Regions from separate parts of the Caulobacter sp. AVps16 genome, predicted to be linked through region 3. Evidence: predicted binding sites of a transcription regulator. Region 3 holds the regulator's gene; each other region holds the start of a gene.

Region 1 (7,878 bases), 1.3 Mb from region 3:
ACATGGCATGATCGCCCACCCGGCCATGATCGACGTCCTGAAGGCCGCCGGCCGCGATCCGCTCGGCTTCGACCGCGCGGTCAGCGCGGCCGATGCCGACCCGGCCCGGGCCTTCCCGCCCGACGCCCCCAAGGTGGGCGACATCGTCTGGCTGCAGCCGGGCCACTGCGATCCGACCATCAATCTCTATGACGCCCTGCATGTCTGGGATGGCGCGATGCTGGAGCGCTGGGCCGTGGATGGGCGACGGATCTCCAGGGCCTGACGCCACTGGCCCCTTCCCCTAACGGAAGACCCCGGATACGGTCCCGCCCCAACGACAAGATTTGCTCCAAAGAGTGACAAAGATGAAACGCCTTCTGCTCGCCACTGCCCTGTTCACGGCCCCCATGCTGGCCCATGCCGCGGATGCGCCGAAGATCGACCCCGCCAATCTGGCCGCCCACATCAAGACCCTGTCATCGGACGCCTTCGAGGGTCGCAGCCCCGCCACGGCCGGCGAGACCAAGACCGTCGCCTATATTGTCGAACAGATGAAGGCTGCGGGCCTGGAGCCCGGCGGCGACCTGAAGGATGGCAAGCGCGCCTGGACCCAGGACGTGCCGCTGGGCATGTTCGAGATCAAGGGCCCGGTCAGCGCCCACATGATGGTCGGCAACAGCCACATCGCCCTCAATCAGGGTGAACAGATCGCCATCCGTGCGGCCATGACCAATGTCGACAAGGTGTCGATCCAGAACGCCCCGATCGTCTTCGCCGGCTATGGCGTCAAGGCCCCGGAACGGAACTGGGACGATTTCAAAGGCCTGGACGTCAAGGGCAAGATCGTCGTCGTCCTGATCAATGACCCGGACTTCGAGACCGGGTCCGGTGACTTCGGCGGCAAGGCCATGACCTATTATGGCCGCTGGACCTACAAGTTCGAGGAAGCCGCCCGCCTCGGTGCGGCCGGCCTGCTGATCGTGCATGAGACGGCCCCCGCCTCCTACGGCTGGGCCACGGTCAAGAACTCCAACACCAACACGATGTTCGACATCGTCCGCAAGGAGCCGACCAAGCAGCACCCGGCCCTGGAAGGCTGGATCCAGCGCGACACCGCCGTGGAGCTGTTCAAGGCGGCCGGCCTGGATTTTGACGCCCTGAAGAAGCAGGCCCAGAGCCGCGACTTCAAACCGGTGGAACTGAAGGGCGCGACCTTCTCGGCCGCCTATGCCGTCGAGCCCAAGGTGATCATTTCCAAGAACGTGGTCGGCAAGCTGACCGGTGCCAAGCGTCCGGACGAGACGGTGTTCTTCACCGGCCACTGGGACCATCTGGGCGTGGGCCTGGCCGATGCCAAGGGCGACACGATCTATAACGGCGCCGTCGACAACGCGACCGGCATCGCGGCCATGCTGGAAATGGGCCGGGTGTTCGCCAAGAGCCCCCGCGCCGACCGCACCCTGGTCTTCCTGGCCGTGACCGCCGAGGAAAAGGGCCTGCTGGGCTCGGAGTACTATGCGGCCAACCCGCTCTATCCTCTGGCCAAGACCGTCGGCGTGCTGAACACCGACGCCCTGGATCCAGCCGGCCCGGCCAAGGACTTCACCATCTCGGGCAGCGCCAAGCTGGGCCTGCTGGACGACCTGATCGCCCACGGCAAGAAGGTCGGCCGCACCTATACGCCTGACCCGGCCACGGAAGCCGGCTACTTCTATCGCTCGGACCACTTCCCGTTCGCCAAGCGCGGCGTGCCGGCCATCTCGTTCGGCTCGGGCGAGGATCTGGTCGAGGGCGGTGTGGCGGCCGGCAAGGCCTTCGCCGACGCCTACCGCATCAATGCCTATCACCAGCCGGCCGACGAGTGGAACGCCAGCTGGCGACTGGATGGCATGACCGCTGACATCAGCCTGATCCAGGGCCTGGGTGCGGATCTGGCCAACTCCACCCGCTGGCCCGAATGGGGCGAGGGTTCGGAGTTCAAGGGAACCCGCGACGCCTCGAAGGCAGAGCGCAAGTAGGCCTCAGCTCAATCCTGTCATCCCGGAAGCCTCCCAGAGGCTATCCGGGACCCATGGGCCGGCGCATCGCGCTGCGCCCTGGGTCCCGGCTTTCCCCCGGCCTTCGCCGGAGGGCGGCAGTGATGACAAGCCTGTTTTGAACCGGATAGCGCCGACCGCGATGCGGTCGAGCGGGATACACCCATGACAGCCTCAGTCTTCGACCTCTTCAAACTCGGCGTAGGCCCGTCGAGCAGCCACACCATGGGCCCGATGACGGCGGCGGTGCTGTTCGTCGGCCGGCTGCGTGACAGTGGCAGGCTTGCCGACGTCGCCCGCGTCGAGACGCGCCTCTATGCGTCCCTGGCCCTGACCGGCCACGGCCACGCCACCGACCGGGCGGTCGTGCTGGGCCTGATGGGCTTCATCCCCGCCGAGCTCGATCCCGATGCAGGCGAAGCCGCCCTGACCGAGGCGCGCGCCAGCCAGTGGCTGTCCCTGGGCGGCGAGACCGGGATCGCCTTCGACGAGGCCCGCGACATCGTCTGGCTGGGCCATGAGCGTTTGCCCCAGCATCCCAACGGCCTGACCTTTTCCGCCTTCGACGCCGCCGGCACCCTGATCGCCGAACGGACCTATTTCTCGGTCGGTGGCGGCTTTGTGCGCGACGAGTCCGAGATGGGCCGCAACGCGCCGCCCGAGGAGGGTCCCGCCATCCCGTTTCCGTTCGAGAGCGGGGCTGACCTGCTGCAGCGCGCCGCCGATGCCGGCCTGACCATCGCCGGGGTGATGGGGGCCAATGAACTGGCGCGCATGAGCCAGGACGAGATGCATGCGGGCCTGGACCGGATCTATGGGGCCATGGAGGCCTGTATCGACCGCGGCATGCGCCAGGACGGCATCCTGCCCGGCGGGCTTTCGGTCAAGCGCCGCGCCCGGCAGATCCACCAGACCCTGCAGGGGCGCATGGAGCGGCAGATCAGTGACCCTCTGGCCGCCATGGATTTCGTCAATCTGTGGGCCATGGCCGTCAATGAGGAGAACGCCGCCGGCGGTCGCGTCGTCACCGCCCCGACCAATGGCGCGGCCGGGTTGGTGCCGGCGGTGCTGCGCTTCTTCGTCCGCTTCTATCAGGGCACGCCGGACCAGGTGCGCACCTTCCTGCTGACCGCCGCCGCCATCGGTGCCCTCTACAAGCGCAATGCCTCGATCAGCGGGGCCGAGGTCGGCTGCCAGGGTGAGGTCGGCGTCGCCTGCTCCATGGCTGCCGCCGGCCTGTGCGCTGCCCTCGGCGGGACCAATGCCCAGATCGAAAATGCCGCCGAGATCGGCATGGAGCACAATCTGGGCCTGACCTGCGATCCGATCGGCGGCCTGGTGCAAATCCCCTGCATCGAGCGCAATGCCATGGGGGCCATCAAGGCCATCGACGCCGCCCGCCTGGCCCTGCTGGGCGACGGCCAGCACTCGGTGAGCCTCGACAAGGTGATCGCCACCATGAAGCGCACCGGCGAGGACATGAACGAGATCTACAAGGAAACCTCGATGGGCGGCCTGGCTGTGGGCCTGTCGGTCAACCGGGTGGAGTGCTGATCACTTGCCCCCTCCGCGCCGATGGCGCTCCTCCCCCGTAGGGGGAAGATGATCTCGTCTTCCCCCTACGGGGGAGGACGGCTGCGAAGCAGCCAGGAGGGGGCAAGTCGCCTCTCGACGCCCATCAAAACCTCCCCTAGGTTCACCCTGAACAAAAAGGGAACAAAAATGTCCGCAGGCGTCATTCGAACCGGCATCGGCGGCTGGACCTTCGAGCCCTGGCGCGGCGTTTTCTATCCCGACACGGTCAAGCAGAAGGACGAGCTGCGATACGCGTCGTCCCGGCTGACCAGCCTCGAGATCAACGGCACCTACTATTCGACCTTCAAGCCTGACAGCTGGCGCAAGTGGCATGACGAAACCCCGAGCGACTTTGTCTTTTCGGTCAAGGCGAGCCGGTTCTGCACCAATCGCAAGGTGCTGTCGGCCAATGGCGAGTCGCTGAAGAAGTTCCTCGGCCAGGGCATGACCGAGCTGGGCGACAAGCTGGGACCGATCAACTGGCAGTTCATGGGCACGAAGAAGTTCGAACCGGAGGACTTCGAGGGCTTCCTGAAACTGCTGCCGCGCGAGATCGGCGGCCGCCCGGCCCGCCATGCCCTGGAGGTTCGCAACCCGACCTTCGCCACGACGCAGTTCTATGATCTCGCGGCGCGGTACGGCGCGGCCATCGTCTATGCCGTCGATGACGAGGAGCCGACCTGGCCCTGTATCGACCAGCCGACCGCCGACTTCACCTATGCCCGGCTGATGTGCAGCCGCGAGGACGAACCCACCGGCATGACCTCCGGGGAGCTGGACGGCGTGGTCGACCAGACCCGCGCCTGGGCCCGTCGCGGCGACGTGTTCGCCTATTTCATCTCGGGGGCCAAGGTCAGGAACCCGGCGGCGGCGATGGCGCTGATCGGTAAGCTGAAGTAGCGCGGCAAGCCCCGTAGCGCCCCCTCCGTCACGCTGCGTGTTCGCAGCGCGCCACCTCCCCCGCACGCTTCGCTACGGCGCAGCAGAAGAGCAGCGGGAACCTCCTGCCCCGCTTGCGGGGGAGGCGGCGCGGATACGCGACGTGACGGAGGGGGCGTTCCGGCGCCGGCCGCCAAAACATGGTTAGCCAAACCTTAACCGCCAGGCCCTAGGCTACGCCCATGCGCCGCGCTTTGACCCTGCTGCTTGTGTCCCTCGCCCTGGCCTCACCGGCCGGTGCCGACCCGACGCCTGCCTCCAAGGCCAAGGCCCCGCCGGCTGCCGCGACCGTGGGTCCGCAGACCACCCTGCAGCCGCTGATCCCGCTGGCCTCAAGCCGGCCGGGCGGTGATGCGGGCCAGTGCCGGGCCGCCTGCGCGCGAAGCTATTATTTCTGCAAGGCGGGCGACGACGACATCTGCCCCAGCCAGTGGGCCCAGTGCACGGCACGCTGTACGGCGACCTACAGGCGGCAGGGATCCTGAGGGCGAGCCCCGTCCTTCCCGCCCCCTATTCGTCCAGGCAGACCCGCGAGATCTCGGCCCGCAGTTCCGGCATGCCCAGGCCCTTTTCCGACGAGGTGGCCAGTACGCGCGGGAAGGCGGCGGGACGCTTGGCGATGGCCTTGAGGGTCTCGGCCGTGACCTTCTCGACCTCGTGCGGCTTGATCTTGTCGGCCTTGGTCAGGATGATCTGGTAGGAGACCGCCGCCGTATCGAGGGCATCCAGGGCCTCGCCGTCGACCTTCTTGAGGCCGTGGCGGGCGTCGATCAGCAGATAGACGCGCTTGAGCGTGGCCCGGCCGCGCAGATAGGCCCGGCCCAGGTCCTGGAACTTGCTGACCGTGGTCTTCGAAGCCCGCGCAAAACCGTAGCCCGGCAGGTCGACCAGGCGCAGCTTCTCGGCCAGCAGGAAGAAGTTGATCTCCCGCGTGCGGCCCGGCTCATTGGAGGCTCGGGCCAGGTACTTCTGCCCCACCAGCCCGTTGATCAGGCTGGACTTGCCAACATTGGAGCGGCCGGCAAAGCACACTTCCGGGGCGATCGGATGGGGCAGGCCGTCCATATTGACGGCCCCCATCATGAAGGCCACGGGCTGGGCAAACAGCACGCGCGCCGCCTCGATCTCTTCCTCGCTGAAGACAGGACCGGGAGGCGGCGCGAAGTTGGGTTCGGTCATCAGGTCGCCGTTGCGGACTTGCCCTGGAACCGGGCGATGATCTGGTCGATCGGGTTCTCGACCTTGTAGCGGCGCATGATGATGTACTGCTGGAAGATCGTCAGGACGTTGCTCCAGCACCAGTAGATCACCAGGCCCACCGAGAACTGCGACAGGGTGAAGGTGAAGATGATCGGGAAGAACTGGAAGATCTTCTGCTGGATCGGATCAGCGGCCGGCGGGTTCATGGCCGTGGTCAGCCACATGGTGAAGCCGTACAGCAGCGGCCAGACGCCGATATGCAGAGGACCCGACAGGAAGGCGCCGATCAGCGGGGCGGTCGCCGGATCCCAGGGGATCAGACCGAACAGGTTCATGAAAGTGGACGGATCGCGGGCCGAAAGGTCCTGAATCCAGCCGAAGAACGGCGCATGCCGCATTTCGATGGTCACCGTCAGCACCTTGTAGAGCGAGTAGAACACCGGGATCTGGATCAGCATGGGCAGGCAGCCCATCATCGGATTGATCTTCTCCTTGGCGTACAGGCCCATCATCTCCTGCTGCTGCTTGGCCGGATCGTCCTTGAACTTGGCCTTCAGCTTCTCGACCTCGGGCGCGATCTTTTTGATCTTGGCCATGGACTCATAGCTCTTGTCCGCCAGCGGATAGAGAACGAGCTTGAGCGCGACGGTCAGCAGCAGGATGGCGACGCCGAAGTTGCCGACCAGCTGGAAGAACATCTCCATGATGTTGAAGATCGGGCGGGTGAAGAAGCGGAACATGCCCCAGTCGACGGCGTCGTCGAAGCGCGGTACCTCGGCCTTCTTCTCGTCCCAGAACTTCCACCAGGCCGGCGGCTGGCCGCCGAACTCGTAGTTGCGCAGCAGCGGAACGGTCTTGGCACCGGCGAACAGGCGGGTGTTCTGGGCGAGGGTCTGGCCGGGTGCCAGGGCCTTCACCGGACCGACGAAATTGACGTCATAGATGTCGACAGGGCCGGCCTGGGTGACGCGGTACTGGGCGGTGATGTCCTGGGCCTGATCCGGGATCAGGGCGGTCAGCCAGTACTTGTCGGTGATGCCGGCCCAGCCACCCTTGGACACGAAGTTTTCAAGCGGCTTGTCCTTTTTCCACTTGCCGTACTTCTGCTGCTTCAGCTCGTGGCTCTTGCCGCCGTCGATGCCGAAGACGCCGATCGCGCCTTCATGGACGATCTGGTTCTTGCCGAGGTCGGCCGGTATGCCCTGGCGCTGGACGGTGGCATAGGGGGCGAGGGACAGGGTCTGGGTGCCCTGGTTTCTGACGCTGTCGGCGACGGTGAACATCGCATTGGCGTCGACCGAAATGGTGCGGGTGAAGACCAGGCCCTGACCGTTGTCATAGGTCAGGACGACCGGCGAGGTCGGACGCAAGACCTGACCAGGGGCGGCGGTCCAGACCGTGCGGCTGTCGGGCAGGCCCGGCAGATTGGCACCGGCCCAGCCGAAATCGGCGAACCAGGCGTGCTCGGCACCCTCGGGGCGGAACAGCTCGACCGGCGGCGAATTCTTCTTGGTCGTCTGGGCATATTGCTTGAGCCACAGGTCATCGATCCGGCCGCCCTTCAGCGAGATCGAACCCGACAGGGCCGGCGTATCAACGACAAGGCGCGGGCTCTGGGCCTTGGCGGCGTCGCGCGACAGCTTCAGGGGCGCAGGCCGGCCGTCGGGGCCAAGCACGATCCCCGGCTGGGTCGCGGCCGTCTGGGCCTCGACGATCTTCTTGGCGCGCAGTTCGGCCTCGGCCTTCTTCTGCTGCGGACCCAGGATAAAGAACTGGTACCCGATCAGGATCGCGAACGCGCTGACGATGAACATCAACGTGTTTTTGTTGTCGTTCTGCATGGATGACTTAACCAGAAACGGAGGGGTCGGGCGCGCCTGGATTAGCAGGTTTAGCGTCGATGGGTGTGACTTCAGGAAGATCGGTGGATTGAGCCAGTCTGGCCCGGGCCTCCGCGCGATCATGTTCGGCCGCGAGGCTTATCAGCGCGGTTTTCACATCGTCAAGCAAACGCCCCCATTCGCGGGTGCGGGTGCCGCCGCGCGCGATGAATACATAGTCGTACATGGGGCGGCCATGAAGGGGTAACATCAGCCGCGCGGCCTCGCGCAGACGGCGCTTGGCCCGATTGCGCTCGACGGAGCCC
Region 2 (7,878 bases), 500 kb from region 3:
TCTTGTCCTCGTCCTCTTCCAGGATCGAGTAGGTCGCGCCTTCGAGGCCGGGGTGGTTGTCGATGGCGTCGGCGGCGGCTTCGGCGTCGAGGCGGCCGCCGCGGGCGACGATCTGTTGGGGCGTATAGTCGGTCATGCCGCTCCAGTACCGATCCCTGAGGCGAAAGGCGAGCCTTTGCGGCGGCTTAGTTCAGCAAAGTCGGTCCTGGCGGGTCGTCTTCGGGCAGGCGAAGGTCGAGGATATCGCCCTGGGCGGAAGGCCAGCGGGTTTCGTCGCGTGCCGGTCGGGTGGCGCGCAGCACCGGAGGCGCGGGCTCGGACGCGACATAGACCATGGGCGGGGGCTCGATCGTGTCATGCGGCGGAGAGGTTTCGCGCGCGGACGGGCCTCGACCAGAAAATCAGTGCCGATCACATAGTCCGGGACCTTGCCGGCCGGCCATTCGATCGGCTGGAGGCGGTCTTCCAGCGCGGCGTAGTTGAGCGGCCGGGTTTCGACGGGGGCTGCCGTCTGGGGTCCGACCTGGGACACCAGCCCCAGAACCGCGCCCAGCATGGCCGCCAGCGGCGCGCCGAACAGCACCGGCCGTGAGACGGCGAAGGTCATCAGTGGCGTTAGATCGAGAGCCATGGACGGATAGCGTCTGAGGCGCTGTTCCGTTCGGTAGGGAGGGCGGATTTCTTCCGGCCGACGCCGCTGGCCCCCTCCTGACCTGCTTCGCAGGTCGTCCTCCCCCCTGCGGGGGGAAGATGAGATTGCCGCCCTACATCTTCCCCCTCCGGGGGAAGACGGCTGCGCAGCAGCCCGTAGGGGGCTAGTACGGGGAAAGACTGCCCTCTATCCCCGTGCTTTCCCGAACAAACCCCAGCCTATTCAACACCCTGTAAAAACAACCACCGCGCCCGTCCGACGCCCCAAAACCTGCCGCATAATCAACCCACCTCGTCGCGAGGAAAGGGCGCAGGGCCAGCGACCATTGCGGCGGCGGGGGGTGATCGAGCGGGGCTGGGCTTCAGGGGGATACTGAAGCGTGTCCGGGGATCTGGTTGCTGGCCAGACCCGCCCGCCGTCGGCGTGGTTGAAGGCAAAAGGGCGTGTCTGGCTGTAAGCCCGTCCTCTTCGACCGCCGGACTGAGCTGGAAACGGCGCGGTCCGGGTCCCGGTAAGGCCTCAACAGGGCCACCTGGCGGGAGGCTGATGGAAAACGGTGACGCGGAGCGGACGGCTTCGTCGAAACGGTATTTTCAATCTCTCATCCGGACGTGGTCCGGACGCTCCGCGACCCTTTCCAGAACCTCAGCGAGGGATCGCGTGGGGGCGTGGAGCTGTGTCAGCCAGACTCGCCCCCTCCTGACCTGCTTCGCAGGTCGTCCTCCCCCGGAGGGGGAAGATGAAATGCGCAGCAGCCCGTAGGGGGCGAATCTGGCGGGACCCTAACCCGGAGCCTGAATGTCACGCCTTCTCAACGAAACTGTCGATGACCTTCTTGTCGCCGGCCTTGTCGAAGGCGACCGACAGCTTGTTGCCCTCGACGCTGGAGACCTGGCCGTAGCCGAACTTGACGTGGAACACCCGGTCACCGCGCTGGAAGGCGCTGGCCCTGGAGGGGGCCGAGACGGCCACCAGGCGGCCTTCGCCCTCGATCGGGGCCGAGCGGCCGCCCGAGCCGCCAGTGCGGGGATTGCTCCAGGAATTGCCGCCGCCGGCCATGCGGTCCTGGGCCCGCTTCCAGCCAGGGCTGGCATAGCCCGAACCGCCGAACGCGCTCTGGCCGGTATCGTCCCAGCGCGAGGCCGCCGTCTGCTGCATGCCTGGACCGCCGCCATAATAGCCGGTCTCGGACGCCGCCTCGACATGGGCCAGGGGCAGTTCATCGACAAAGCGCGACGGCAGCTGGCTGGTCCAGCGACCATAGACCTGGCGATTGGCCACGAAGCTGATCCGGGCCTCTTCGCGGGCCCGGGTGATGCCGACATAGGCCAGGCGCCGTTCTTCCTCGAGCCCCTTGGTGCCCTTGTCGTCCATGCTGCGCTGGCTGGGGAAGACGCCTTCCTCCCAGCCGGGCAGGAACACCAGAGGGAACTCCAGCCCCTTGGCCGAGTGCAGGGTCATGATCCAGACCGCGTCGTCGCCGGCCCCCTTGTCGAGGTCCATGACCAGAGACACGTGCTCCAGATAGGCCTCCAGGGTATCGAAGGCGCTCATCGACTGGACGAGCTCCTTGAGGTTCTCCAGCCGCGTCTGGCTGGTCGGACCCTTGTCGAGGCGCAGGGCGTCAGTATAGCCGCTCTCTTCCAGAACGGCTTCGAGCACCCGCTGGTGGGGCATGGTCTGGGCCAGGGCCCGCCAGCGATCCAGGTCCCGCAGGAAGTTGCTGAGGGCCGTGCGGGTTCGGGCCGGAAGTTCGTCGCTGCCCACCAGGGTGCGCGCCGCCTCGACCGCCGGCAGGCTCTCCAGCCGGGCGACCTGCAGCAGTTTCTGCACCGAGGTATCGCCGATGCCGCGCTTGGGCGTGTTGACGATGCGCTCAAAGGCCAGGTCATCATCCGGCGACTGGATCAGGCGCAGATAGGCGTGGGCGTCGCGGATCTCGGCCCGCTCGAAGAAGCGCGGCCCGCCGACCACCTTGTAGGGGATCTGCAGCATCACGAAGCGCTCTTCGAAGGCGCGCATCTGGAAGCTGGCCCGGACCAGGATGGCCATGTGGCTGTACTTGCGGCCGGCGCGCTTGGCCTTTTCGATCTCGTCCGCGACCATCCGGCTTTCGGCTTCGCCGTCCCAGACGCCGCTGACCTTGACCTTTTCGCCGCCCGCCTCGTCGGTCCAGAGGGTCTTGCCCAGGCGGTCCTTGTTGGCGGTGATCAGGCCCGAGGCGGCGGCCAGAATATGCTCCGTAGACCGATAGTTTCGCTCGAGCCGGACCACCTTGGCGCCGGGGAAATCGCGTTCGAACCGCAGGATGTTGTCGACCTCGGCCCCGCGCCAGCCATAGATCGACTGGTCGTCATCGCCCACGCAGCAGACATTCTGCCGGCCCTGGGCCAGCAGTCGAAGCCAGAGATACTGGGCGATATTGGTGTCCTGGTATTCGTCAACCAGCACATATCTGAAGCGGGTCTGGTAGTCGGTCAGAACGTCGGGATGGCTGGTGAAGATGGTGATGTTGTGCAGCAGCAGGTCGCCGAAGTCGCAGGCATTGAGGATGCGCAAACGATCCTGGTACTGACGATAGAGGATGGTGCCCTTGCCGGCGGCGAACTCGGACCCATCCGCGGGGGGCACGCGATCGGGCGTCCAGCCCTTGTTTTTCCAGTTGTCGATCATCCCCGCCAGGATCTTGGGCGTCCAGCGCTTGGCGTCGATGTTCTCGGCCTCGATCAGCTGCTTCAGCAGCCGTTCCTGGTCGTCATTGTCGATGATCGTATAGCTGGACTTCAGGCCGACCAGCTCGGCATGGCGGCGCAGGATCTGGGCGGCCACCGAGTGGAAGGTGCCGAGCCAGCGCAGGCCCTCGGCCTCGGCCCCGATGATGTGGGTGATCCGCTCGCGCATCTCGCGGGCGGCCTTGTTGGTGAAGGTGACGGCCAGAAGCTCCCAGGGGCGGGCGCGACCCGTCGACAGGATATGGGCCAGACGGGTGGTCAGAACCCGGGTCTTGCCGGTGCCGGCCCCGGCCAGGACCAGGACGGGACCTTCGGTGGTCTCGACCGCCGCCCTTTGCTCGGGGTTCAGCCCGTCCAGATAGCCGGGATCGCCGCCCGGGCCGCGCGGGCGGGCGAGGTCGGAGATGCGCGGGGAGGGGAGATCGCCATGGGGCGGATGCGAGTCGTAGCCTGAAGACATGGAACATATGTAGCACAGACGGGCGGAGGCTTAAGCCCTCCTTGGCGGTTTGCGGAACCGGTCCAGCCCGGAAGGCGTTCAGGAGGCAGCATAGTTGAGGGGAGGCCAGCATGGCCGAGCGCATCCGCCATAACCGTTCTGCGGCCTGGCTTGCCGGACTGGGCCTGCTGGTTGTGGGGCTGACCCTGATGATGGCCTGGCGTCTTGGCGGGTCTGCAAATCTGCCCGGACACCTGTCCTTTCGGACGGGATTGGCCCGGCCGAGCCCGATGCCTGAACCTCAGCCCCTGCCGTCGCCGACCTCTTCCCGACCGGGCTGAGCTGCGAGGGCCTGCCTGAGGGCAAAGACCCGGCAGGCGGAAGCCAGGGGGCTCTCGCCGCGCCCGGTGTCGATGCGCTGGATCAGGGCGGCCATGCTCAGGCTCTCGGCTGCGGCAGCCATCTCGAGGGCCCACCAGAATTCCGGTTCCAGCGCCAAGGATGTGGCGTGGCCGGCCAGATTGACCGAACGCTTTTTGAGACTGCCCATGGCGGCCATTTGCCTCTTGAAAAAAGGTGACGCGATGTCACCTTCGTTGCGTCCGCTCGGAGCATGCCTCATGAACGCCGCCACGCAAGTCCTTGATCATGCTGCCCCGCCCGGCTTCGTGCCGAAAAGGCGCGATGCCTTCCGGCTGCAGCCGATCCGGGCCCTCCAAGCCCTGCGCCGGCTGATCGCCGACAAGGAAGACACCGCCCAGGTGTTCGAAATCATGCGGGCCCTGGCCGGCAAGGCGGTTCCCAACGGCTATCGCCGTCTGCTGTCGACCCCGGAAGGCGGGCGCATCGCCTATGAGCGCGACGAATTCGCACTTCGCCTGTCCGACAAGGCCTGGCTGGCCCAGTTCGCGCCGGGGACGGTCGGGGCGGCCTATCGGGACTTCATCGCCCCGCGTGGCCTGTCGGCCGAGGGCCTGGCCGACGAAAGCCGCAAGGTGGCCGACAACGATGTCGACGCCTTGCATCCGCTCGCCTGGTACGGCCGGCGCCTGCGGGATGTCCACGATGTCTGGCATGTTCTGACCGGCTACAGCACCGATGCTTTGGGCGAGGTCTGCGTGGTCGCCTTTTCCTATGCCCAGACCCGCAGCCTGGGCTTTGCCGCGATCGCCCTGGCCGGCGCGCGGGAGTTTTCGCGGGCCCGCAATGGCCATCCCTATGGGGCCGCTGTGCGCCAGGCCTGGAAAAACGGCAAGGCCGCAGCCTGGCTGCCTGCGGTCGACTATCCGGCCCTGTTCGCCCTGCCGCTCGACGAGGCGCGCAGGCGGCTGGGGATCCAGCCCAACAGTATCTACCTCGCCATCCCCCCTGAACGGCGTGATCGCCTCGACGCCGCCCCCATGGCATAGACCGCCTGGACGCAAGGGGGCGGCAACAGCCCGCGGGGAGCGCAGGATGCAGAACGAGCGGGCCATAAGGTCGATCGTGATTGTCGGCGGTGGCACGGCCGGCTGGATGGCCGCTGCCGCCCTCAGATCTGCCCTGGGCCGGGGCAGCTCGATCCAGCTGATCGAGTCGGCCGAGATCGGCATTGTGGGGGTGGGTGAGGCCACGATTCCGGCCATCCGCCAGTTCAATGCCCTGATCGGCCTGAAGGAAGCCGCCTTCATGCGGCAGACCAAGGCCAGCCTGAAGCTCGGGATCGAGTTCGTGGGCTGGGGCGATGCCGAGAGTCGCTACCTGCACCCCTTCGGCGTCTTTGGTCCGCACAACGAACTGGGCGACTTTCACCAGCTCTATCTGATGCTGCGCGACAAGGGTCTGGCCGATGACATCGGGGCCTATTCCCTCTGCGGCCACGCTGCGCGGCGCGGCCGGGTCGCCGCGCCGACCGTTGATCCGGCCTCACCCCTGAGCCGTTTCACCTCGGCCTATCATTTCGACGCCATTCTTTACGGCCGCCACCTGCGTCGCTTCAGCGAACAGCTGGGCGTCAAACGGCTTGAGGGCGAGGTCATAGACGTCACCTTGCGCAGCGAGGATGGCTTCGTCGAGAGCCTGACCCTGAAGGACGGCCAGACTGTCTCGGCCGACCTGTTCATCGACTGCACCGGCTTTCGCGGCCTCCTGATCGAGGGCGCTCTCAAGACCGGCTATGACGACTGGAGCCATTGGCTACCGGTTGATCGGGCGGTGGCGGTTCCGTGTGAGCGCGTCGGGCCGATCACGCCCTATACGACCTCGACCGTTCGCGAGGCTGGCTGGCAATGGCGCATTCCTCTGCAGCATCGCACCGGCAATGGCTATGTCTATTCCAGCCGCTTCACGACAGAAGAGATCGCCACCCGGACCCTGATGGACAATCTGGACGGCGCGCCCCTGGCAGAGCCGAGGCATCTGCGGTTTGTCACCGGCCGCCGGCGCAAGGCCTGGAACCGCAATGTTGTCGCGCTCGGCCTGGCCAGCGGGTTTCTGGAGCCGCTCGAGTCGACCAGCATCCACATGGTCCATTCCGGCCTGGTGAAGCTGCTGCAGCATTTTCCCGACCGGGAATTCAGTCCGGTAAATATCGACACCTATAACCGACGGGTCAGCGAGGAAGCCCAGGAGGTGCGGGACTTCATCATCCTGCACTATCATGCCACCACAAGGCGGGACTCCGAGTTCTGGAGCTATGTCGCCAGCATGCCGATTCCGGACAGCCTGAGGGATCGCATCGCGATCTTCCGGGACCGGGGGATGCTGGTTTCGCGGCCTGACGAGCTTTTCTCCCAGAGTTCCTGGCTTGCGGTCATGCTGGGACAGGGCGTGATCCCGCAGAGCTACAATCCGCTCGCCGACCGGTCTGATCCGCAGGACACGGCCGCCAGCTTTGCGGCCCTCCAGCGCCAGATTGCCCAATTGGTCGAGACCATGCCAGACCATGAGGCCTTCCTGGCCCAGAACAACATGCTGGACACTGTCGAGGCGTGATCGGGGAGGCGGCGGCAGCAGGTTGCTCTCGACTCTTGCAACGTCTAGCGTCTCCCGCCCTGGAGTGACGGATCTATGCGATTTCAGTTTGGTCGCCGCAGACAGGCGGACGTTCAGCCGGCGCCCCATGCTGATGGGCTTGCCGGACCTTCCGCCATCCTTAGCGATCTGAAGACCGTCCAGAACGGTGCAAAGGGTCTGGCTGCACCCGGCGGCTGGGTGTTTCTGATCAACGACACCAATGATTTTCTCAGCTGGCAGTTCGGGCTCAAGCGGTGGACCGCCGATGAGCAAGGCAGGGTCCAGACCATTCTCGACGAGCGGGCGGACCGGCTGAGCGATCGCTTCTACCAGATGTTCATCTGCCCCGAGAAAAGCGTCGTCTACCAAGAGTATCTACCCGCAGGTCTCGACGGCATGACCACGCTTGAGGACAGGCCCGCCAGGGCCATGGCCCGGATGCGGCCCGACATCGTCACCTATTTGGGCGAACGCTTTGACGCTCTGAAGCGCCTTGGGCTGCTGTTCTTTCGCGGTGATACCCATGTCAACTGGATGGGAGCCTACCATGTCTATCGCGAGGCCATACTGACGCTGCAGGCCCGTGGGGCACCGGTAGGACCGCCCCTGACCTTCAATGACCTGCAACACTTTATTGCCGGGATGGAGGGCGACGTCCTGATCCAGCTGCCCGACGCGGTAAAGGCGCAGTTTGAAGTCGACGCCGCGCTGGCGCGAGTCGGTAACATGTTGGAGTTGGTGATCTCGCACACCCTGCCGGAGGCGCGTATGCGGGCCCGGCAGGTGCCTACGCCTGAAGGCTATATTCCCGGAGGCGGTGGGCGTGCGACAGTGATCATGGAGCAGGAAGACAGGACCTTGCCTAAGGCGCTGATCTTCAGGGACTCAACGGCGACCCTAAGCGTTGAGCTGCTGGCTCAGCATTTCTCGCGCTCAGTCTTTGTCTGGCATGATGGGGATGTCATTGGAGACTTGATCGATCGGGAACAGCCCGACGTCATCCTTCATTTTGTCGCCGAACGGTTTTTGGCTACCTATCCGCGAGGCGTTGCGGTCAATCG
Region 3 (7,878 bases):
TCAATCTCAGCTTCATGGGCAAGGCGTCCCTGTTCCGCTGGCCCTTCGCGGGGATCATGCGCGACCTCGGCGGCGTGCCGATCGACCGCTCGCAGTCGCGCGATACCGTTTCAGTCATGGCGGAGGAGTTTTCGCGGCGCGACGAATTCATGCTGACCATCGCGCCGGAGGGCACGCGCGGCAAGGCTCGCCAGTGGAAGACGGGCTTTTACAACATCGCCCTGAAGGCCGGCGTGCCGATGGTCTGTGGCATGATGGACTATCGCCGCAAGGTCGTGAGCCTGGGAGAAGCCATCATGGCCTCGGGCGACTACGAAAAGGACATGGTCAAGCTGGCGGCCATCTACCAGTCCTGTAGTCCCAAGTACCCGGAACGGGCGACCACCTTTCAGGGCTGAGGGCGCCACGATTTCGACAAGCTCGGCCTTTCCCCTATCCCACTTGAGTTCCGGGAGCGTGCGATGAACGACAAGGCCGATTCGAGCCCCAAGCCACCACTCTTGGCCGAGGTCATCGACTGGACCCGCTTCTTCGCCGTGGCCCTGGCGATCCTGATGATCCCCAGGACCGTCCTGGCCCAGCCTTTCTTGATCCCGTCAGGATCGATGCAACCGACCCTGGAAATCGGTGACCGCATCCTGGTCTCGAAATACGCCTATGGCTGGAGCCGCCACGCCCTGCCCTTCAGCCCGCCCATCGGACAGGGACGCCTGTTTGAACGTCAGCCGGAGCGCGGCGACATCGTCGTGTTCAAGCGGCCTGGCGACGGCCGCACCGACATCATCAAGCGGCTGGTCGGCCTGCCCGGCGATCATATCCAGGTCCGCAACGGGGTGCTGATGATCAATGGTTCGCCTGTCGAGCACTTTGCCCAGGCCCTCCGCGTCCAGGACGATCACGGTCAGCCGACGGTCGTCGAGGAAGTGGCCGAGCGCCTGCCCAATGGGCGGGCCTATCTGACCTACACCCAGGGACCGCAGACACCGGCCGCCAATACCGGCGTCTATCAGGTCCCGGCCGGCTGCTACTTCATGATGGGCGATAATCGCGACAACTCGGTCGACAGCCGGTTCGATCCCGGACCGGCCCCGCGCGGATATGCACGCTGCGCCTGGGACAGCGCCCTGGACGGTCATCTGCCCCCCGAAAGGGGCATGGGCTTTGTACCGGCCGAGAACCTGGTGGGGCGGGCCGAGCGCGTGCTGTTTTCCTGGGCTCCGGCCAAGGGGCCGCGCTGGAGCCGGACCTTCAAGAACCTGTCGGCGGCTGCCAGGTCACCCTCAGCCTGAGTCGAATCAGGGTTCGGCCGGTGAGATCCGCGTCGGAATCAAAGCATCCTTGCGGTGTTCGGAGCGCTTTGGCTCACCGTTTCTGGCGGCGCGCCGGGAGAAGCCTGCCAGCCCGTGGTTCCAGGCTGCGAATGATGTTTCAGGCCCTAGCCCATGACGACAAAGGGAAATTCCATTCCGCCCCGGGCCATGATGCGCCTTACGGGCCATTCGACGCGACCCAGGTCGTCAACTTGACATTAAGGAAGAACGCCTAGAGAACATTCGCAAGGTTTGCGGTTTGTTCCGCGTCTTCATCGAGGTCGAGATGCTCACGCGCAAGCAGCACGAGCTGCTGATGTTCATCCATGAACGCATCAAGGAGAGCGGGGTTTCACCGTCCTTCGACGAGATGAAAGAGGCCCTGGACCTCGCCTCGAAGTCCGGCATCCACCGCCTGATCACCGCGCTGGAAGAGCGCGGCTTCATCCGCCGCCTGGCTCACAGGGCCCGGGCGCTGGAAGTGGTCAAGCTTCCGCAGCAGGCCACGACGGCTGCCCCGCCCAAGGGGCGCGGCACCTTCAAGCCCCAGGTGCTGGAGGGTGGCGGCTCCGTTCCCGCAGCTCCCGCCGGGGCCACGACGGCTGCCGCCAATGACAGCCGCGAATTGCCGATCCTGGGCAAGATCGCCGCTGGCACGCCCATCGACGCCATCCAGCACGAACGCGATCGACTGCCAGTGCCAGAATCCATGCTCGGCGGCGGGGAGCACTATGTTCTGGAGGTGCAGGGCGACTCGATGATCGAGGCCGGCATTCTCGACGGCGACTATGTCATCATCAAGAAGGGCGACACGGCCACCTCGGGGGAGATCGTCGTGGCCCTGGTCGGCGAGGAAGCCACGCTGAAGCGCCTGCGCAAGAAGGGCGGCTCAATCGCCCTGGAGGCGGCCAATCCCAAGTACGAGACCCGCATCTTCGGACCTGATCAGGTCGAGGTTCAGGGCAAACTGGTGGGGCTCATTCGCCGGTACCACTAGGTCTTCAGGCTTGGCGAGATTTGAGGCCGTCCCGGCGATGTCGGGGCGGCCTTTTTTGGTTTCCGGACCACTGGCCCCCTCCGCGCCTTCGGCGCTCCTCCCCCGCAGGGGGAAGATGGTGAGGTCCGCGCTACCGATCTTCCCCCTCCGGGGGAAGATGATCGCGAAGCGATCCGTAGGGGGCAAGTCGCCGCCCTGCCCTACTCCCGCGCGATCCGCGCCAGGTGCCCCAGGATCTTCTCCGCCGCATCCAGCCGCTGGGCCGGGCTGTCCCATTCGCCCTTGATCACCACCTTCTGGTCGGGCCTTACCTTCCAGATCAGGCTGTTCTTGGCGACGTACTGCATCAACCCCAGCGGGTTGGCGTAGGTATCGTTGCGGAAGCTGGCCACAGCCCCCTTGGGCCCGACATCGATCTTGGCGACATTGGCTTCGCGGCACAGGCCCTTGATGGCGACAACCTTGAGCAGGCTGTCAGTCTCGGGCGGCAACGGGCCGAAGCGGTCGATCAGCTCGGCCGCCAGGGCCTCGCGGTCGGCCGACTTCTCGGCTTCCGACAGACGGCGATAGAGCGACAGGCGCACATTGAGGTCCGGCACATACTCGTCCGGGATCATCACGGCCGCGCCGGTATTGATCTGGGGTGACCAGCCGCGATCCTCCAGCAGGGCTTCGGCACCCTGGCGCTGGCGCAGTTCGGCGACGGCATCTTCCAGCATCTGCTGATAGAGCTCGACCCCGATCTCCTTGATGTGGCCGCTCTGCTCGTCCCCGAGCAGGTTGCCCCCGCCGCGCTGGTCCAGATCGTGGCTGGCCAGCTGGAAGCCGGCCCCCAGGCTGTCGAGGGATTGCAGGACCTGCAGGCGCTTCTCGGCCGACAGGGTGATGGTCTTTTCGTTCGGCGTGGTCAGATAGGCATAGGCCCGCGCCTTGGACCGGCCGACCCGGCCGCGGATCTGATAGAGCTGGGCCAGGCCGAACATGTCGGCACGGTGCACGATCAGGGTGTTGGCCGAGGGGATGTCCAGCCCGCTTTCCACGATGGTCGTGGCGAGAAGCACGTCGTACTGGCCCTCATAGAAGGCCGTCATCACGTCTTCCAGCTGGGTGGCCGCCATCTGTCCGTGACCGACGATGTACTTCACCTCCGGCACCTGGGTGCGGAGGAACTTCTCGATCTCCTCCAGGTCCTTGATGCGCGGCACGACGTAATAGGCCTGGCCGCCGCGATACTTCTCGCGCAGCAGGGCCTCGCGCAGGGTCACCGGATCGAACGGGCTGATATAGGTCCGCACCGCCAGGCGATCGACCGGCGGGGTGGCGATGATCGACATTTCGCGAATGCCGCTGAGCGCCATCTGCAAGGTGCGCGGGATCGGGGTAGCGGTCAGGGTCAGCATGTGCACATCGGCGCGAAGCTCCTTGAGCTTCTCCTTGTGCTTGACCCCGAAGTGCTGCTCCTCGTCGACGATCACCAGGCCCAGGTCCTTGAACGAGACCTGCTTGCTGAGCACCGCATGGGTGCCGACAACGATCTCCATCTGGCCATTGGCCAGGCCTTCGCGGGTCTCGGCGGCTTCCTTGCCGGTGACCAGACGCGACAGGCGGGTGATCTTGACCGGCCAGCCCTGGAAGCGGTCCTTGAAGGTCTTGTAGTGCTGGCGGGCCAGCAAGGTGGTCGGGCAGACGATGGCCACCTGCTTGCCGCTCATGGCGACGACAAAGGCGGCGCGCAGGGCGACCTCGGTCTTGCCGAAGCCGACGTCGCCACAGATCAGGCGGTCCATGGGCTTGCCCGAGCCCAGATCACTCAGCACATCGGCGATGGCCGACAGCTGGTCGTCGGTTTCCTCATAGGGGAAGCGGGCGCAGAACTCGTCGAACACACCTTGCGGCGCATCGGTCTCTTCCACCGACTTCAGCTGGCGGGCGGCAGCGATCTGGATCAGGCCCTCGGCCATGACCCGCAGGCGTTCCTTGGCCTTGGCCTTGCGGCCCTGCCAGGCCGCGCCGCCGAGCTTGTCGAGCTGGACGTTCTCGCCGTCGGTGCCGTAGCGGGTCAGGAGGTCGATGTTCTCGACCGGCAGATAGAGCTTGGCCTCGCCGCCGTAGAGCAGGTCCAGGCAGTCGTGCGGCGCGCCCTGGACGTCGAGGGTCTTGAGGCCCTCATAGCGGCCGATGCCGTGGTCGATATGCACAACGAGATCGCCCGGCGTCAGGGCGCTGGCCTCGGCCAGGAAATTGGCGGCGCGGCGCTTCTTGCGCGGTCGGGCCAGGCGGTCGCCGAGGATGTCGGTCTCGGAAATGACCGCCAGGTTCTCGGTCTCGAAGCCGTGGTCGAGCGGCAGGACAACCCGCTGCGGGACCTTGGGATCATTGGCCTTGGCCGCCTGCCAATAGGCCGCATAGGGGATCTTCTTGAGACCGTGGTCGGCCAGCATGGTCCCGAGGCGCTCTGAGGAGCCCTCCGACCAGGAAGCGAACAGCACGCGCTTGCCACTGCTGGTCAGGTCGCTGGCATGGGCCGCGGTGGCCTCGAACAGATTGACGCTGTCCTGGGCCCGCTCGGCGGCGAACACCCGGCCGAGCTTTGCGCTCATGTCGATCACATCCAGGCCCTGGGGCTGGAACGGCGTGAACCGGCGGTGCGGACGATCGTCGAGGGCCTCTTCCCACTCTGCAGCGGTCAGGTAGAGCGCACTGGGCTCAAGCGGACGATAGGCCGACTTGCGGTCTGCGCTGGCGCGAGCCTCATAGGCGTCGGCGATCATCGCCAGCCGCTCGTCGCGCGCCTCGGTGGCCTGATGGTCGACGCCGATCAGGGATCCGGCCGGCAGATAGTCAAAGAGGGTCGCCATCCGCTCGTAGAACAGCGGCAGCCAGTGCTCGAGGCCGGCGCGGCGACCGCCTTCACTGACCGTATTGTAGAGCGGATCATCGCCCGGCGCGCCGAACTTGGCGACATAGCCACGCCGGAACCGCGAGATGCCGTCGGCGTCCAGCAGGGCCTCGCTGACCGGCAGCAGGTCGATGTCCTTCAGCTGCTTGGTCGAGCGCTGGGTCTCGGGATCGAAGGCACGGATGCTCTCCAGCGTGTCGCCGAACAGATCCAGCCGGACGGGTTCCTCGGCATTCGAGGGATAGACGTCGATGACCCCGCCTCGGATTGCGAACTCGCCCTTTTCCGAGACCGTGGAGGCGCGGACATAGCCGTTGACGGCGAAATAGCGCTCCAGATCCTTGATATCGACGCTGTTGCCGACCGTGGCCGAATAGCTGGCGCGCATCAGAACGGACTTGTCGGGCACGCGCTGCAGCATGGCAGGTGCCGCGATCACCAGCAGGGCGGGCTTGGCGGTGCCCAGGCCACGGGCCAGGCGGGACAGGGTGGCCATCCGCTGGGCGGCCACGCCGGCCGAGGGCCCGACCCGGTCATAGGGCAGGCAGTCCCAGGACGGGAACAGAACGGCGTCGATCTCCGGCGCGAAGAACTTCAGCGCGTCGACAAAGGCATTGGCACGGGCGGTATCGCGGGCGACGAAGGCGGTCAGTCCACCCCGAGCCCGGGCAATGTCGGCCATGACCAGGGCATCGAAGCCCTCGGGCGCGCCGGCGAGAGTCAGCCCACCGGCCGCCTTGGCGATCTGCTTGGCATCGTAGGCCATGGGACCCTCTTAAGCGCCGTCGCCGATCGGGCGGACCGCATGGGCCTCAAAACGGAAGGTGCGGATCATGGCCAGGACGTCGGTCTCGAACGCCTCGGGCGTGGCCTCCTGGCCGACGATCCACGCATAGATCTCGCGATCCGGATTTTCCAGAAGCGCCTCGAGCCGATCCAGCTGTTCTGGCGTCAGGGTCTGGGCGTGGTTGTCCGCAAACGGCCCCAGAATGAGGTCCGCTTCCCGAAACCCGCGATGCCAGGCGCGGAACCGAAGCCGCCGGAGGCGGGAGTCGTGATCAATGGTCATGTGCCCGGCGGATATAGAGGGCCCAGCGGGCGGGCGCCAGCGCTCAAGCCCCTTAAGCGGCGGGTTTGCGCCACTCCAGGATCACATACCAGGGCACGCGGTTGTAGCGCGCGGCCTTGGCCGGTGGGCCACCGGTGGCTGCGGGCTCGTCAAAATGGGTCAGGACCAGCCCCTGGGCCAGGAACCACTGCATGTAATCGCTGAGCGGCCGATGCCAGTTGCGAATGGAAATGCCGCGCCAGCGCTCCCAGGTCGACCGCCGCTCCAGATAGTGATCCATGGCGAAATGGACGAGCCGGCCCAGCAGATTGCGCTGCCAGCCATCATGGGCGCGGGCGGTGCTGAAGCCACTGAGATTGGCGACCAGCAGGGTCCCGCCCGGGCGAAGGACCCGCGCCATCTCGGCGATCGCAGCCTGTGCCCCCTCGATGTCGATCAGTGTCAGATAGGTGACCACGAGATCAAACTGCCCGTCGGCGAAGTCGAGCGTCTCGGCCCGACCCTCGACATAGACACCGTCAGGATCGCGGGTCCGTGCCGCAACCAGAAGCTCCGGGGTCGGATCAAGTCCGACAGGCTCGAACCCCTCGGCCCGCAGAAGGCGACAGAACCGCCCTTCTCCGCAGCCCACATCCAGGGCCGCACCCCTGGTCAACCGGCGCAGCCTCTCGACCATTGGACCATCGAGGACATACTGGCGGCCAAAATCACCGGTTTCGCCCATATCGTCGATCCAGGCCTTGGCCGAGCTCTTCCATCCCCCGTCGTCCATCTTGGTCTCTCGCCTCGACTGCTTGCCATCATTGACTTTGCCGGGGTTCGGCCTATTTATCCCCAGCTTCGGAGCAGGTCAGGCGAATCCGCGCCACCCGTTCGCCCAAATACGGGTGGCTTCGAATTTCAGCCAGAATGACATGACAGAATTTTCCGAACTCGGGCTGTCGCCCACGACCCTCCAGGCGGTCGCAGACACCGGCTATACGACAGCTACCCCCATCCAGGCCCAGGCGATCCCGGTCGCCCTCGCCGGTCAGGACGTTCTGGGCATCGCCCAGACCGGCACCGGCAAGACCGCCGCCTTCACCCTGCCCCTGATCGACAAGCTGATGACGGGTCGCGCCAAGGCCCGCATGCCGCGCGCCCTGGTCATTGCCCCGACCCGCGAACTGGCCGACCAGGTCGCCTCCAGCTTCGAGAAGTACGCCAAGGGCACCAAGCTCTCCTGGGCCTTGCTGATCGGCGGCGTCTCGTTCGGCGACCAGGAAAAGAAGCTCGACCGCGGCGTTGATGTGCTGATCGCCACCCCCGGCCGCCTGCTCGACCATTTCGAACGCGGCAAGCTGCTGATGACCGGCGTGCAGTTCCTGGTCGTCGACGAAGCCGACCGCATGCTGGACATGGGCTTCATCCCGGACATCGAGCGCATCTTCAAGATGACGCCGCCCAAGAAGCAGACCCTGTTCTTCTCGGCGACCATGCCGCCGGAAATCACCCGCCTGACCAAGCAGTTCCTCAAGGATCCCGTGCGGATCGAGGCGGCTCGTCCGGCGACGACCAACGAAAACATCACCCAGCTGCTGGTCAAGGTGCCCTCCTCCGATCC

Evidence for each region. The regulator LexA, encoded in region 3, represses DNA repair genes until DNA is damaged. The targets are predictions, from matches to a motif close to ATGTTCNCNANNTGTTCT.
Region 1: ACW17U_RS13760 (DUF72 domain-containing protein) is a predicted target of LexA. The motif match lies at 3,721-3,738, and genes of this name have one in related genera.
Region 2: ACW17U_RS05095 (ATP-dependent helicase) is a predicted target of LexA. The motif match lies at 3,845-3,862, and genes of this name have one in related genera.

Annotation. Positions count from the first base shown of each region.
Region 1 is NZ_CM178739.1:2,879,019-2,886,896, forward strand. It holds gene ACW17U_RS13745 (alanine racemase) at 1-265, shown strand, start outside; gene ACW17U_RS13750 (M28 family metallopeptidase) at 348-2,000, shown strand; gene ACW17U_RS13755 (L-serine ammonia-lyase) at 2,184-3,572, shown strand; gene ACW17U_RS13760 (DUF72 domain-containing protein) at 3,741-4,493, shown strand; gene ACW17U_RS13765 (hypothetical protein) at 4,715-5,017, shown strand; gene yihA (ribosome biogenesis GTP-binding protein YihA/YsxC) at 5,043-5,711, opposite strand; gene yidC (membrane protein insertase YidC) at 5,711-7,573, opposite strand; gene rnpA (ribonuclease P protein component) at 7,581-7,878, opposite strand, start outside.
Region 2 is NZ_CM178739.1:1,067,600-1,075,477, forward strand. It holds gene ACW17U_RS05085 (50S ribosomal protein L11 methyltransferase) at 1-136, opposite strand, end outside; gene ACW17U_RS05090 (hypothetical protein) at 191-631, opposite strand; gene ACW17U_RS05095 (ATP-dependent helicase) at 1,454-3,844, opposite strand; gene ACW17U_RS05100 (ribbon-helix-helix domain-containing protein) at 4,125-4,373, opposite strand; gene ACW17U_RS05105 (Coq4 family protein) at 4,444-5,232, shown strand; gene ACW17U_RS05110 (tryptophan halogenase family protein) at 5,279-6,796, shown strand; gene ACW17U_RS05115 (alginate O-acetyltransferase AlgX-related protein) at 6,872-7,878, shown strand, end outside.
Region 3 is NZ_CM178739.1:1,565,294-1,573,171, reverse strand. It holds gene ACW17U_RS07665 (lysophospholipid acyltransferase family protein) at 1-398, shown strand, start outside; gene lepB (signal peptidase I) at 462-1,289, shown strand; gene lexA (transcriptional repressor LexA) at 1,597-2,307, shown strand; gene mfd (transcription-repair coupling factor) at 2,508-5,972, opposite strand; gene ACW17U_RS07645 (FAD assembly factor SdhE) at 5,982-6,275, opposite strand; gene ACW17U_RS07640 (class I SAM-dependent methyltransferase) at 6,328-7,047, opposite strand; gene ACW17U_RS07635 (DEAD/DEAH box helicase) at 7,190-7,878, shown strand, end outside.